One region of the Isoptericola haloaureus genome, then DNA from elsewhere that is predicted to be linked to it. Evidence: riboswitches for the same ligand, from Rfam matches in the RefSeq annotation. Region 1 holds a riboswitch; the other holds the start of a gene.
What was found. A riboswitch is a leader RNA that binds a small molecule or an ion and turns the genes downstream of it on or off. The one in region 1 is predicted to bind thiamine pyrophosphate.
Positions count from the first base shown of each region.

Region 1 (7,661 bases):
GCCGACGCGTACTGCCGGTCGTGGCCGGGTTCGCGGGGGCCGTCGCGCTGCACGCCGTGTGGAACGCCTCGACCGCGGCCGGCCTCGTCGGCGTCGGGCTGGCCTATCTGCTCGGCGTCGGGGTGCTCGTGGGGCTCGGCGTGGTGCTCCACCGCGACCGGCGCCGCATCGTCGGCCTCGTGCAGCAGCACCTGCCGCAGTACGCCGCGCTCGGCGTCGTCGAACCCGGTGACCTCCGCATGCTGTCGTCGTTGCGGACCCGGCGTCTCGCGCGCGAACGGGTGCGCAGCACCCGAGGCCACGGCCCGGCCCGCGCGCTGGCGGACTACCAGCAGGCCGCGACCGAGCTGGCGATGCTGCACCGCCGGTACGGCCTGGGTCTGGTGCTCGACGACGAGTTCGTGGCCCGGCGCGACCCCTTGCTGCTGCTCATGGGGCACGCGCGCGCCGTCTTCGTGCGCTGAGCGGGCGTCCGGTCAGGCGCCGGCGAGCCCCAGGAACTCCGCCACCCGGTCCGTCGCCGGACGGTCCCGCAGGGTGTCCGGCGTGTCGACCTGCAGCAGCCGGCCGGCGTCCATGACGGCGACACGGTCGGCCACGGTGAACGCCTCGGTGTGGTCGTGCGTGACGAACACCGCGGTCGTCCCGGTGGAGCGCAGCGTGTCCCGCACGTCGATCGCGAGCTTCTCGCGCAGCTGCCGGTCCAGGGCGGACAGCGGCTCGTCGAGCAGCAGGAGCCGCGGTCGCGGGGCCAGCGCCCGGGCCAGCGCCACCCGCTGCTTCTCCCCGCCGGACAGGGTCGCCACGGCGCGGCGCCCGTAGCCGGCGAGCCCGACGTCCTCGAGCAGCTCGGCCACCCGCGCCCGCTGCTCGGCGGCCGGCACACCCTGCATCTCCAGGCCATAGGCGACGTTGCGCCCGACGTCCCGGTGCGGGAACAGCTGGCCGTCCTGGAACAGCAGCCCGAACTCGCGCCGGTGCACCGGCACCCGGACCAGGTCCTGCCCGCCGAACGACACGGTCCCGGCGGCCAGCGGCTCGAGTCCGGCCACCGCGCGCAGCAGGGACGACTTGCCACAGCCGCTGGGGCCGAGCAGCGCGACGATCTCCCCCACGGCGACGTCGAGGGAGACGTGGTCGACCGCCGTCGTGCCCGCGTCGCGGCGCGTGCCCTCGTAGCGCACGACGGCGTCGCGCACGGTCAGGCCCTCGGCCCCGGCCATCAGAACTCCCCTCCGCCCGCGTCACCGCGCAGGCGCTCCGCCACCATCATGACCGTCGCGGTGAGCACCGCCAGCACGACCGACGCCGCGAGCGCCATGCCGTAGTTCTCCGCGCCCGGCTGCCCGATGAGCCGGTAGATGACCACGGGCAGCGTCGCCGTGTCCGGGCGAGCGAGGAACGAGGTCGCCCCGAACTCGCCCAGCGACACCGCGAACGCGAACCCGATGGCCAGCCCGAGCGACCGGGCCGTCAGAGGCCCGTCGACGGTGCGCAGCACCCGACCGGGCGCGGCCCCCAGCGTGGCGGCGACCTCCCGCAGCCGGGGGTCGATCGCCCGCAGCACCGGCAGGACGGTGCGCACCACCAGCGGGATCGCCACGACGGCCTGGGCGATCGGCACCAGCAGCCCGGAGGTGCGCAGGTCGACGTCGAACCCGAGCGGGCGGTCCAGGGTGATGAGGAACCCGAAGCCGACCGTCACGGCCGAGACGCCGAGCGGCAGCATGAACACGGCGTCGAGCGTCCCGACGGCGCGGCGCAGCCCGAGCGATCGCGGTCGGCGCGAGACGACGAGGGCGACCAGCCCGCCGACGACTACGGCGACGACGGCCGCGAGGGCGGCGGTGCGCAGCGAGTTCGCCGTCGCCTCCCACACCGTCACCGACAGCGCGTTGCGGCCGCCCGTCGTCCCCAGCGCGACGTAGTTGTCCAGCCCCCAGCTGCCGTCCGGGGCGCGCAGCGAGCGGGCCACCAGACCCGCCAGCGGAGTCACGACCAGCAGGCCGACCACGACGAGGGTCGCCAGGGCCGGCACGGCGTCGGACGCCCGGCGCCAGGAGAACCGGTGGGCGGCGGAGCGGTCGCTGCTCAGGTGCAGAGCGCGTTCGCGCCGGGCCCGCAGGCGGGCGCTGACCAGCAGCGCCCCGGTGACGACGACGAGCTGCAGGATGCTGAGCACCGCGGCCGCGCGCAGGTCGAGGAACTGGGTGGTGCGGATCCAGATCTCCGTCTCGATCGTGCCGTAGCGCATCCCGCCGAGGACGAGGACGACGCCGAACGCCGTCGCGCAGAACAGGAACACGACGGCGGCCGCGGACGCGATCGCAGGCCCGAGGGCGGGCAGCGTCACCGTGCGGAACGCCCGCCACGGGCTGGCGCCGAGGGAGCGGGCCGCCTGCTCGGCACGCGGGTCGAGACGTTCCCACAGCCCGCCGACCGTGCGCACCACGACGGCGTAGTTGAAGAAGACCAGGGCGATCACGACCCCGGCGAACGACTCCTCGACGCCGAGCCAGCCGAACGTCCCCCCGGGGGCGAAGAGCGCACGGAAGGCCACGCCGACGACGACGGTCGGCAGCACGAACGGCACGGTCACCAGCCCGCGGGCCACCGTCCGACCGGGGAACCGGCACCGGTACAGCACGTAGGCGCCGGGCAGCCCGAGCAGGACCGCCAGGGCGGTGCCGACGGTCGCCTGCGCCAGCGTCTGGCCCACCACGCGCCACGTGCGCGGCTGGGACAGGACCTCCCCGAACCCGGACAGGTCGAGCACCCGCGTGCCGCCGTCGTCGGCGAAGAAGCCCTGGGCGACCAGGGCCGCGACGGGCCACGCGAAGAAGACCCCGAGGAACAGCAGGGGCAGCCCTGCGGCGAGGGCCCACCACAGCCAGGTCCCCGGGGCCGGTCGACGGCGGGGCGCCCGCACGGACGCCCCGCCGCTGGCGGGGGACGTCACCCGATGACCGTCGCCGTCCACTGCTCGATCCACTCGTCGCGGTGCGCATCGATCTCGGCCGGCGCGACGTCGAACGGGTCCTCGGCCAGCGGGGCGAACTGCTCCCACTCGGCCGGCAGCTCGACGCTGTCGTCGGCCGGGTACATGTACATGTTCGGCGGGACGTCGGCCTGCACCTCGGCGGAGGAGAGGAAGTCCACCAGGGCGCGCGCGCCGTCCGGGTTGTCGGTCCCGGCCAGGACGCCGGCGTACTCGACCTGGCGGAAGCAGGTGTCCAGCAGCGCCGCCGTCGTGGTCTCGCTGCCGTCCTCGGTGACCGTGAACGCGGGCGAGGTCGCGTACGACAGCACGATCGGCCGCTCACCGCCCTCCCCGGCGCCGGAGAAGTCGACGTAGTAGGCGTCCGACCAGCCGTCGGTGACCTTGAGGCCGTTGTCGGAGAGGTCGGCCCAGTACTGCTCCCAGCCGTCCTCGCCGAAGGCGTCGACGGTAGCGAGCAGGAACGCGAACCCGGGCGAGGAGGTCGCCGGGTTCGTCACGACCGTGAGGTCCTCGTAGGCCGGGTCGGTGAGATCCTCGAGCGTGCTCGGCGGCTCGACCCCCTCGTCCTCGAACCAGGTGGTGTCGACGTTGAGGCAGACGTCGCCCTTGTCGATCGGGGTGAGGCCCTCGAGCGCGGGGTCGACAAGGTCGGTCACGGACGGGTCGAGCTCGTCCGGGGTGTACGGCTCGAACACGCCGGCCTCGACGGCGCGTGAGGCGAACGTGTTGTCGACCCCGTAGACGACGTCGCCGAGCGGGCTGTCGGCCGTCAGCACGAGCTGGTTGACCAGCGTGCCGGCGTCGCCCGCGGCGGCCTGCTCGACCGTGAGGCCCGTCTCGGACTCGAAGGACTCCAGCAGGCCCTCGCTCAGGGCGAAGGAGTCGTGGGTGACGAGCGTGACGGTGCCGGACAGCTCCGGGGTGCCGCTCTCGCTCGCGGACGTCGTGGGCGAGCTCTGCGCCTCGCCCGGCGTGTCCTCGCCCGTGCAGGCCGCCAGCGCGGGCAGCAGGGCGACGACGGCGGTGGTCGCCAGCGTGCGACGGGTACGACGATTCATCTGTCCTCCTCAGACGTGCGAGAAGGGGGTCCGCCGATCGGGGGTCCGATGCGACGGGATCGAGAAGCCCGACTTCCTCCACCGGTGCTAACCGGATCAGGTTCGAGGGTCTGCGGTGGTCCGCACTCTCAGCGCCGGTGGCGCTCCCCTGTCGTTCCCTCCGAGCCTACACACCGTGAGCGCGCTACGGTGGTGGCGTTCGTGGTGCGGACGCCCGCCGTGAGACGGCCGTCACGCACCACCCGGCGCACCGATCGACAGGAGGACCCGTGGAGCAGTCCGAGAGCACCGAGCCGACGCTGGCCGTCAAGGTCGGGACGATGGCGGCGACGCTCGCTGCCGGTTGGGTGGCCCAGAAGCTCATCAAGACGATCTGGGAGAAGTCCACGGGCAAGGACGCGCCCATCGACCTGGACGCGGACGACATCCCGATCCTCCAGGCCATCACGTTCGCCGCCGTCACCGGTGGTGCCGCGGTGCTCGCGCGGCGGCTCGCCCGCCAGGGTGTCGCCAAGGCCGTCGACCGGCGCGCGCACCAGGTCTCGACGGTCTGACGCGGTCGACGCCGGACGCGACCGGCCCGGGACCGGCGGCTCGCGCCGTCCGGCGTGCGGTCAGCGCGAGCTGCTCTGGCGCCGGCGCGCCAGCTGGGCCTCGTGCCCGTGCGGCCGGTCCACGCTGTGCACGGACTCCAGGGCGGTCCGCAGACGGTCGTCGGGCTCGCCGGTCGCGGACCGGAGCGCGGTGACGACCTGTGCTGCCGCCGCCTGTACCGGAATCCCGGCGCGTGCCGCGACCTCGCTGATCTGCTCGGCGGCCGCCGCCTCGTCGACGCCCCGCACGACCATCAACGACCCCTTGACCTGCTCGACGGCGGCGGCCGAGACCATGGCCCGCCCGACGGCGCGGTGCGTCTCGCGCTCCAGGGTCTCGCGGGCGACCGGGCTCACGTCGAGGACGTAGCCGCCCACCTGCGCGATCGTGCCGTCGTCGGCGACCTGCCCGCGACCCGTGACGACGACGGTGCGCGCCTTGCCGTGCGGGTCGATGATGCGGTGCGCACTGCTGAACGGGCGACCGGCGCGCAGGGAGACGATGGCGGTGCGGGAGACGCGGGCCCGGTCGTCCGGATGGGTCCGCGCGCGGATGAGATCGACCGTCGGCGTGATGTCACCGGGTTCGCAGCCGTACATGCGATAGACCTCGTCCGACCACCAGACCGCACCCGAGGGTGCGTCGATCCGATAGCGGCCCACGACGAGCTGGGTACCGGTGGACAAGGCGTCGGTGACGCTCGAGAGCGCAGAGCCCCTCATGGTCCTCGACGACGACGGCGAGCTCATCGGATCTCCTCCCGACTGTCCCCGGGCCGGACCGGGGCCGGTGGGGCCACCGTACTCCGACGAGTGACGACCGCCACCTGGGCAGATGTCCGCACGCGCAGGTTCACCCGCAGGTTCACCCGCGGTCCACGATGTGCCCGACCCAATCGTCGGCGGTGACGACGGCGGTGTCAGGCCGGCGCAGGGTCGGCGCGGGTTCGGCCGGGTGGGCGCGGGGTTGGGGGGATAGCAGTCAGGCCCCCAACCCGTGAGGGGTTGGGGGCCTGCTGTGAAGGGTGTCCGGCGGCGTCCTACTCTCCCACCCCGTCTCCAGGGCAGTACCATCGGCGCTGAAGGGCTGAGCTTCCGGGTTCGGTATGGGACCGGGCGTTTCCCCTTCGCTGTGACCGCCGTAACAGTATCGAGTTGTCGGGTCCCCCACGTATTTGCCCCGGCTGCCACGCAGGGTGGCGGGGGGGGTGGGGGTGGTGCCCGTTTCTCGGGAACCGCACAGTGGACGCGGAGCAAGCAGTGTAGGTGTGTTGAAGTTGTCGGCTGATTAGTACCGGTCAGCTGCGACAGTCGTTGGTCCTGTCTTCCACTTCCGGCCTATCTACCCAGTGGTCTAGCTGGGTGCCTTCACAGGTCTAGCCTGTTGGAAACCTCATCTTGAAGCAGGCTTCCCGCTTAGATGCTTTCAGCGGTTATCCCTCCCGAACGTAGCGAACCAGCGGTGCTCCTGGCGGAACAACTGGCATACCAGAGGTTCGTCCGTCCCGGTCCTCTCGTACTAGGGACAGCCCTTCTCAAGTTTCCTGCGCGCGCAGCGGATAGGGACCGAACTGTCTCACGACGTTCTAAACCCAGCTCGCGTGCCGCTTTAATGGGCGAACAGCCCAACCCTTGGGACCTACTCCAGCCCCAGGATGCGACGAGCCGACATCGAGGTGCCAAACCATCCCGTCGATATGGACTCTTGGGGAAGATCAGCCTGTTATCCCCGGGGTACCTTTTATCCGTTGAGCGACGGCGCTTCCACGAGCCACCGCCGGATCACTAGTTCCGACTTTCGTCCCTGCTCGACCTGTCGGTCTCACAGTCAAGCTCCCTTGTGCACTTGCACTCGACACCTGATTGCCAACCAGGCTGAGGGAACCTTTGAGCGCCTCCGTTACTTTTTGGGAGGCAACCGCCCCAGTTAAACTACCCACCAGGCACTGTCCCTGGTCCGGATCACGGACCGAGGTTAGATGGTCGATGCGGTCAGAGTGGTATTTCAACGGCGACTCCACCGGCGCTGGCGCGCCGGTTTCATAGTCTCCCACCTATCCTACACAAACCGCACCGAACACCAATACCAAGCTGTAGTAAAGGTCCCGGGGTCTTTCCGTCCTGCTGCGCGTAACGAGCATCTTTACTCGTAGTGCAATTTCGCCGAGTTCGTGGTCGAGACAGCGGAGAAGTCGTTACGCCATTCGTGCAGGTCGGAACTTACCCGACAAGGAATTTCGCTACCTTAGGATGGTTATAGTTACCACCGCCGTTTACTGGGGCTTAAATTCTGGGCTTCGCCGAAGCTGACCCGTCCTCTTAACCTTCCAGCACCGGGCAGGCGTCAGTCCGTATACATCGTCTTGCGACTTCGCACGGACCTGTGTTTTTAGTAAACAGTCGCTTCTCCCTGGTCTCTGCGGCCCTCACCGCTACCCCCAGCAAGTGGGTTCACGGATCAGGCCCCCCTTCTCCCGAAGTTACGGGGGCATTTTGCCGAGTTCCTTAACCACGATTCTCTCGATCGCCTTAGTATTCTCTACCTGACCACCTGAGTCGGTTTGGGGTACGGGCGGCTAGAACCTCGCGTCGAGGCTTTTCTTGGCAGCTGAGGATCACCCGTTTCCCGCATACGCGGTCACCGTCGACTCTCACCCTGGTGTCTCGCGGATTTGCCTACGAGACGGGCTACGGCCTTGGACGTGGTCAACCATCGCCACGCCGGGCTACCTTCCTGCGTCACCCCTGTTAACACGCTTACCTAGTACCGGTTCGGGTCCCACGCCTAGACACCGGTGACGTCCCGAAGGACGTCGGTGGTGGTTCGGGGTGGTTAGCATCACCGGATTCGGTATGGGCGGTTCTTCGCCGGTAGGAGAATATCAACTCCTTGTCCATCGACTACGCCTGTCGGCCTCGCCTTAGGTCCCGACTTACCCAGGGCGGATTAACCTGGCCCTGGAACCCTTGGTCATTCGGCGGACGGGTTTCTCACCCGTCTTTCGCTAC
Region 1 is NZ_JBAGLP010000116.1:243,742-251,402, forward strand. It holds gene V5O49_RS06575 (PrsW family intramembrane metalloprotease) at 1-464, shown strand, start outside; gene V5O49_RS06580 (ABC transporter ATP-binding protein) at 477-1,223, opposite strand; gene V5O49_RS06585 (ABC transporter permease) at 1,223-2,959, opposite strand; gene V5O49_RS06590 (thiamine ABC transporter substrate-binding protein) at 2,956-4,059, opposite strand; TPP riboswitch at 4,116-4,219, opposite strand; gene V5O49_RS06595 (DUF4235 domain-containing protein) at 4,329-4,613, shown strand; gene V5O49_RS06600 (PAS domain-containing protein) at 4,674-5,339, opposite strand; rRNA gene rrf (5S ribosomal RNA) at 5,680-5,796, opposite strand; rRNA gene V5O49_RS06610 (23S ribosomal RNA) at 5,921-7,661, opposite strand, start outside.

Region 2 (7,661 bases), on a different contig from region 1:
CTGCCGGCACCGTGACCCACCAGAAGGCGTACAGGACCAGGCCCATGCCGCCGGAGAGGGCCAGCAGGACCATCGCCAGCCGGACCGCCCACACCGGCGCACCGACGTGCGCGGCGACCCCGGCGCACACGCCGCCGACCCACCGTCCCTGGCGGGGGCGGCGCAGCGGCAGGCGGTCGGGACCGGGTGATGTCACCCCCTGATCGTGGCACGTCAGGGTGCCGGCCCGCGCCGGATCCGGGGTCGCGCCCGGCCGAATCAGGGTCGGTTCAGGGGCACCCCCGATGCCGGGACGGACCGCGCGGGAGCAGCATGGAGACATGACCACGAACGAGACCCCACCACCCCCGGACGGCGGCACCGGCCCCGCCGGCGACCCCGGTCCGGGAGCCGCTCCCCCGCCGCCCCGCCCTGCCGGCGACGGCTTCTTCGACTCGTTGCGCCGGATGGGCGTGAGCCGGTCCGAGGACCGCTGGGTCGGCGGCGTCGCCGCCGGCGTGGCCGACCGGTTCGGCCTCGACCCGCTGCTGGTGCGCGGGCTGCTCGTCCTCAGCTTCTTCGTCACCGGGGCCGGGCTCGTGCTCTACGGCGTCGCCTGGCTGCTGCTGCCCGAGCGGTCCGACGGGCGGATCCACCTGCAGGAGGCGATCCACGGCACGTTCGACGTGGCCGTCCTGGGCGGCGCGCTGGCGGTCGTGCTGGGCATCGGCTGGGGCGGCGGGATCTGGCCCTGGTGGGGCGGGTTCCCCGAGTGGATCGCCGCACTGTTCTGGATCGCCTTCTGGGTGGCCGTCGTCTGGCTGGTCGTCCGGCTGGTCCGGTCCCGGCAGCGGGAGCGCGCCGAGGCCGTGGCACCGCCCGGGCCCTCGGCGGCCCCGGGGGCGCCCGGTGCGCCCGGTGCGCCGACCGCCGCGTCCGCGCCGACGGCCTCCGAGTCCACCGGGTTCGAGCCCGCGCCCCGGGTCCACTACGCGCCGGCGCCGCCGGCGGGACCGACCGCCCCGGCGGCGGCGGGCCCCACCGCCGGAGCCCCGTCGGGCCCGGCGGGTCCGGCGGGCCCGGCGGGCCCGGCCGGGCCGACCGGGCCGACCGGTCCCGCGTGGTCCGGGCCGCCCCCCGCTCCGCGGCCCGTGGTCCGTCCGGCCGGCGCCGGGACCGTGGGGGTCGTGGTCGGGCTGTCCCTGCTCGTGGGTGCCGCCCTGCTCGCGGCCGACGTCGTGGCCGGGCTGACGGTCCCCGTGTGGGGGCTGTGGCTGGGGATCACCGTCGGCGTCGTGGGAGCCGCCCTGGTCGTCACGGGCCTGCGCGGACGGCGGGGCGGCTGGCTGACCGCGTTCGCGGTCCTCGGCATCGTCGCGACCGCGCTGACGTGGCCCTTCGCCGACCGCAGCGCGTGGTGGGACGAGTGGCCGTGGGACGACGGGGCGCAGGTCACGACCTCGTCCGGCACCGCCCTGAGCTCCGGGGTGGTCACGCCCCGGTCCGTGGCCGCGGCCGAGGACGGGATCCGCGTGCAGTTCGGTGAGGCCCGGGTGGACCTCACCGAGCTCGACCTCACCGACGTCGTGCCCGGGTCCCCCGTCGAGGTACCCATCGAGATGACCGCCGGACGCACCGTCGTCGAGATCCCGGCCGACACGGCCGTGACGGCGTCGGTCGACGTCAGCGCCGGCCGGTTCGTCTGGGACGTCGAGGGCGAGTACCGCACCGTCGACGGGTTCAGCGGCGGCCCCGCCACCTACACGACCGACGAGGTGGACACCGCGGGCGGCGCCGTGCTGCTGCTCGACGTCGACGCCCGTGCCGGAGAGATCGTCATCGAGGAGGACCGATGAGCACCGAGCCGTACCGCACCCCGGGCGACGAGCCCGACACCCCACGGCAGGACCACCCGACCGTCGAGATCCCGCAGGACACCGCAGCGACGGCCGCCGACGGCCCGCCGCACGCGGGGTCGCCCGCCACGGCGGACCCGGCCCCGTCGGCTGCCGGCACGTCGACCGGCACGGCACCGGTCCCCGGCGCGCCGCCGGTGCGCACGGGGCCGCGCGGCAGCACCGTCGTGTGGGGCGTCGTCGTGATCGCCGTCGCCGTCGGGCTGCTCGCCCGGACGGCCGGGGCGAGCGTCGACGCCCAACTGGCCGCGATCCTCCTGCTCGGCGCCGCCGGACTCGTGCTCGTGGTCGGCTCGGTCGTCGGCGCCGCACGACGGCGCCGCCGCACCCCGTCCTGACACCGGACGCACGACGGGCCGGCACACCGTGCGGTGTGCCGGCCCGTCGTCGCTCGGCGGGTCCGGGACCCGGGGCTCAGGCGGTCGAGGTCGACGTGGGACCACCCGTGGGGGTGGAGACGACCGCCGCCGAGGAGCTGCCTCCCAGGCGACTGAACGCGTAGCCGACGAGGATGAACATCACGCCCAGGCCGATCACCAGGGCGCAGACGCCGAAGGCGACGACCGACGTGAACAGCGAGGCCCGCAGGAACGACGCGTTCATGACGGTGTCACGCGTCGGGTCCTCCTGGTCGAGCTGGGCGTAGGTCATCCCGCCCGAGGCCTCCATCGCGTGCTGGTTGATGATGTCGGCCTGGGCGTACGCGGTGAACGGTCCGGCGACCTCCTGGCCGGCCGCCATGCTGGCGTCCTCCGAGACGGTGATCTGCTCGTCGGACAGGGTCGACGAGACGATGAACCAGACGACGACGCCGGCGATGATCATGATGATGCCGGCGACGATGGACACGATCCCGATGCCGCGGACACCCTTGGCGGGTCGGACGGTGACAGAGCTGGACATGAGACTGCCTCTCGTTGCACTCGTGCGATGGTTGATGCCCCTGCTCGTCAACGTACCGCGACCGACCCGCGCGCGTCGCGGCGAAACCCTAGGTCACACGGCTGATCGGCCGGTCATTCACCCGCGACGGTGAACGTGGGCATGCCCCAGCCGAGACGGACCGCCAGCAGGCGCACGGTGAGGATCACCGCGATCGGCACCCAGAACACGACCGCCGGGTCGACGTCGAGCTCCAGCAGACCCAGGTGCACCGCCGCGCCGAGCAGCGCCGCGGTGGCGTAGAACTGGGCGTTGCTCAGCACCTCGGGCAGCTCGTTGGCCAGCACGTCGCGGAACACGCCACCGCCGACGCCGGCCACCACGCCGACGACCGCCGCCGAGACCGCGCTCGCCCCGGCGGACAGCGCCACGTTCGTGCCGATGACGACGAACAGGGCCATGCCGGCGGCGTCGGAGACCTCGATGACCTGCAGCCGTCGCAGCACGTCGAGCGTCCGGGTGCGCGCCAGCGGCACCACCAGCAGGGCCGTCGCCGCGCCGACGAGCAGGAACGTCGGCTCGGTGACCCAGAAGACGGGCGTCTCGCCGAGCAGGAGGTCCCGCAGGGTGCCGCCACCCACCGCCACGGTCGCACCGAGCGCGACGACGCCGACGAGGTCCATCTGCTTGCGGCCGGCGGCGAAGGCACCGGAGATCGCGAAGGCGACGGTGCCGAGGTACTCCAGCACGCGCTGCACGACGCCCAGCGTCGCGGCGACCGTGTCGGACTCGGTCAGGACGGCCGTCGCGAGCTGCCCGGTCACTCCCACTCGATGGTGCCCGGGGGCTTGCTCGTCACGTCGAGGACCACCCGGTTCACCTCGCTGACCTCGTTGGTGATGCGCGTGGAGATCGTCGACAGCACGTCGTACGGCATGCGCGTCCAGTCGGCCGTCATGGCGTCCTCGCTGGAGACGGGACGCAGCACGACCGGGTGCCCGTAGGTCCGGCCGTCACCCTGGACGCCCACCGAGCGCACGTCGGCCAGCAGCACCACCGGGCACTGCCAGATCTCGCCGTCGAGCCCGGCCTTCGTCAGCTCCTCGCGGGCGACGGCGTCGGCCCGGCGCAGGATCTCGAGCCGCTCGGCCGTCACCTCGCCGATGATGCGGATGCCCAGGCCGGGCCCCGGGAAAGGCTGCCGGGCGACGATCGGCTCCGGGACGCCGAGCTCGCGGCCGACGGCCCGCACCTCGTCCTTGAACAGGGTGCGCAGCGGCTCGACCAGGTCGAACTGCAGGTCGTCGGGCAGGCCGCCCACGTTGTGGTGGCTCTTGATGTTGGCCGCGCCCTCACCGCCGCCCGACTCGACCACGTCGGGGTAGAGGGTGCCCTGCACGAGGAACCGCACCTCGGAACCCTCGCCGTGCACGGCGTGCTCGTGCCCCTCGGCGACGATGTCGCGGGCGGCGTCCTCGAAGACGCGGATGAACTCGCGGCCGATGATCTTGCGCTTCGTCTCCGGGTCGCTGTGGCCCTCCAGGGCCTCCAGGAAGCGCTTGCGCTCGTCGCGCACCACCAGGTTGACGCCCGTCGCGGCCACGAAGTCGCGCTCGACCTGCTCCACCTCGCCCTCGCGCAGGAGGCCGTGGTCGACGAACACGCAGGTGAGCTGGTCCCCCACCGCGCGCTGCACCAGCGCGGCGGCGACCGAGGAGTCCACGCCGCCGGACAGACCGCAGATGACCCGGGCGTCGCCCACCTGCGCGCGGATCGCGGCGACCTGGTCGGCGATGACGTTGTCGGGCGTCCAGTCAGGTGCCAGGCCCGCGCCCTCGTAGAGGAAGTGCTCCAGCACCGTCTGCCCGTGGGCCGAGTGCTTGACCTCGGGGTGCCACTGCACGCCGTACAGGCGGCGCCGGCGGTCCTCGAAGGCGGCGACCGGCGACCCGGACGACGTCGCGAGCACCTCGAAGCCCTCGGGCGCCGCGTGCACGGAGTCGCCGTGGCTCATCCACGTGGTCTGGGTGACGGGGGTGTCGGCGAGCAGCATCCCGGCCTCGCACACCTCCACCTCGGTGCCGCCGTACTCGCGGGTACCGGTCTGGGCGACCGTGCCGCCGAGCGCCTGCGCCATGGCCTGGAAGCCGTAGCAGATGCCCAGCACGGGCACCCCGGCGTCGAACAGCTCGGCGTCGACGAACGGCGCCCCCGTGGCGTACACGGAGGACGGGCCGCCCGAGAGGATGATCGCGGCGGGGTCGCGGGCGAGCATCTGCTCCGGCGTCCACGTGTGCGGCACGATCTCGGAGTAGACGTTGGCCTCGCGCACGCGGCGCGCGATGAGCTGGGCGTACTGGGCGCCGAAGTCGACGACCAGGACCGGGCGGGGCGCGGCCTGGGCGGATGCGGTGGCGGGAGCGGTGGCGGGAGACGTCACCGCCTCATCCTATCCGCCGGCACGTGCCCGCTGCCGCCACGACCCGTCACGCCCCGAGCCGCTCGCGCAGCTCGCGGGCGGCCCGCTCGGGGTCGGGGGCGCCGGTGATCGCCCGCACGACCACGACCCGCCGCGCCCCGGCCTCGAGGACGGCGTCGAGTCGGTCGGCGTCGATGCCCCCGATGGCGAACCACGGCGTGGTCGGCGCGGTGGCGGCCACCTCGCGCAGCAGGCCGAGCCCGACGGCGGCCCGACCGGGCTTGGTCGGGGTCGTCCACAGGGGTCCGACGCAGAAGTAGTCGACGTCGGGGTCGGCCTCCGCGGCGGCCGCCTGCGCCGCCGAGTGCGTGGACCGCCCCAGGACCGGCCCCGGACCGAGCAGGGAGCGCACGGCCGGCACCGGCAGGTCGCCCTGGCCCATGTGCACCGCGGGAGCGTCGGTGAGCCGGGCCACGTCGGCACGGTCGTTGACCGCCCGCAGCGCGCCGTGCTCGGCGGCGACCCGCGCCACCAGGGCCTGGAGCTCGAGCTCGCGGGCGACGTCGAGGGACTTGTCGCGCAGCTGGACCGCGTCGACGCCGCCGCTCAGCGCGGCGTGCAGGAAGTCCTCCAGGTCGCCGCGGTCCTCGCGGGCGTCGGTGCACAGGTAGAGGCGGGCGTCGGCGAGGCGGCTGCGAGGAGCGGGAGTCGTCATCGTGAGCGAGTCTAGGGACGGTCGACGGGCGAGTAGGGTGACCGGAGCACGGGAGCCCGCAGGGGCTGAGAGGGCGCACGGCGCCGACCGTCGAACCTGATCTGGATCATGCCAGCGAAGGGAGCACCGTGGACCGTCACTCGTCGGCGCCGCACGGCGTCCGCGACCTCGTCGTGGTCGGCGGCGGCATCATCGGCCTGGCCGTGGCCTGGCGGGCCCTCGAGGCCGGCCTGAGCGTCACCGTCCTGGACCCGGACCCCGGCGACGGGTCCACGCACGCCGCCGCGGGCATGCTCGCCCCGGCCACCGAGGCCGAGTTCACCGAGGACGCCGCGCTGCACCTGCACCTGGCCGGGGCCGCACGCTGGCTCCCGTTCGCCGCCGACCTGGAGGCCGCCGCGGGCCGGGGCGTGGGGCTGCGCGAGTCCGGGACGCTGACGCTCGGCTACGACGAGACCGACGTCGCCCTGCTGCGCCGGGTCCTGGCCCTGCACGGCCGGCACGGGGTGGCCTCGGAGGAGCTGACGATCGCCGAGGCGCGCCGGCGCGAACCGCTGCTCGGCCAGCGCGTGCGCGGAGCCGCCTGGGTCCCCGGCGACCACGCCGTCGACCCCCGGGCCGTGCACGCCGCGCTCTGGCGCGTCGTGGCCGCCCACTCCCGCGGCGCCGTCGTGCCGCGCGCCGCGGTCCGGCTCGAGCAGCAGGACGGCCGGGTCGTCGGGGCCGTCGACGACACCGGCGACCGGCACCGCGCCGGCTCGACCGTCGTCGCCGCCGGGTGGGCGTCCGCCCCGCTGCTGGCGGAGGTGCCCGGCGTGGCGGTCCCCGTGCGGCCGGTCAAGGGCCTCACGCTGCGGCTGCAGGCGGACCCCGAGCTGGCGCCGCGCCACGTCGTCCGCGGCCTGGTCCAGGGGCGGCCCGTGTACGTCGTGGGACGCGAGCCCGCGACCGAGGGGCCGTGGGCCGGGCACTGCGAGCTGGTGATCGGCGCGACCTCCGAGGAGAACCCCGACGACCGTCGCGCACCCGCCGGCGGTGTGTTCGCCCTCCTGCGCGACGCGCGCGCCCTGCTGCCCGCGATCGACGAGGCCGCGCTGGTCGAGGCCACCCCGCGGGCCCGGCCGTCCACGCCGGACAACCTGCCCCTGGTGGGCGCGACGCACGTGCCCGGACTGCACCTGGCCACCGGCCACTACCGCAACGGCATCCTGCTCGCGCCGCTGACCGCGGAGGTCGTCGTGGCCGGGCTGACCCGCTCCTGGTTCGCCGTCGACGTCGCCACGACGGACCCACCGGCCGTGCTCGCCGCCCTGCGGGCGACGGACCCCCGCCGGTTCCCGCCCCGCGCACCCGACCCCCGCACCCCCGACGGAGCCCCCCGATGAACCCCGCGCACCAGCACGTCGACCCCGCCGCCCGTGCCGCGCCGGGTCCCCCCGCCCCCGCGGGCACCGCCCGGGTGAACGGCGAACCGTACGACCTCGGCCCGACGGGCGAGCTGCCCGTCACCGAGCTGGTGACCCGCCTCGTGCCCGGGCACGTCGTCGACGGGGTGGCCCGCGGGGTCGCCGTCGCCGTCGACGACGTCGTCGTGCCGCACGGCACGTGGCGGACCGCCGTCGTCCGCGCCGGGGACCGCGTCGAGATCGTGACCGCCGTCCAGGGCGGCTGAGGAGGAGCCATGACCACGACCGGAACGACCGACCTGCGCACGGACGTCGGCGCCCCGCTCGTCGTCGCCGGGACCGAG
Region 2 is NZ_JBAGLP010000118.1:400,955-408,615, forward strand. It holds gene V5O49_RS11940 (ATP-binding protein) at 1-196, opposite strand, end outside; gene V5O49_RS11945 (PspC domain-containing protein) at 321-1,835, shown strand; gene V5O49_RS11950 (hypothetical protein) at 1,832-2,233, shown strand; gene V5O49_RS11955 (aromatic ring-opening dioxygenase LigA) at 2,310-2,798, opposite strand; gene V5O49_RS11960 (trimeric intracellular cation channel family protein) at 2,912-3,601, opposite strand; gene guaA (glutamine-hydrolyzing GMP synthase) at 3,598-5,217, opposite strand; gene thiE (thiamine phosphate synthase) at 5,264-5,911, opposite strand; TPP riboswitch at 5,950-6,051, shown strand; gene thiO (glycine oxidase ThiO) at 6,040-7,296, shown strand; gene thiS (sulfur carrier protein ThiS) at 7,293-7,583, shown strand; gene V5O49_RS11985 (thiazole synthase) at 7,593-7,661, shown strand, end outside.
Region 2: linked by a shared signal. The riboswitch ahead of thiO (glycine oxidase ThiO) and the one ahead of V5O49_RS06590 (thiamine ABC transporter substrate-binding protein) in region 1 are both predicted to bind thiamine pyrophosphate.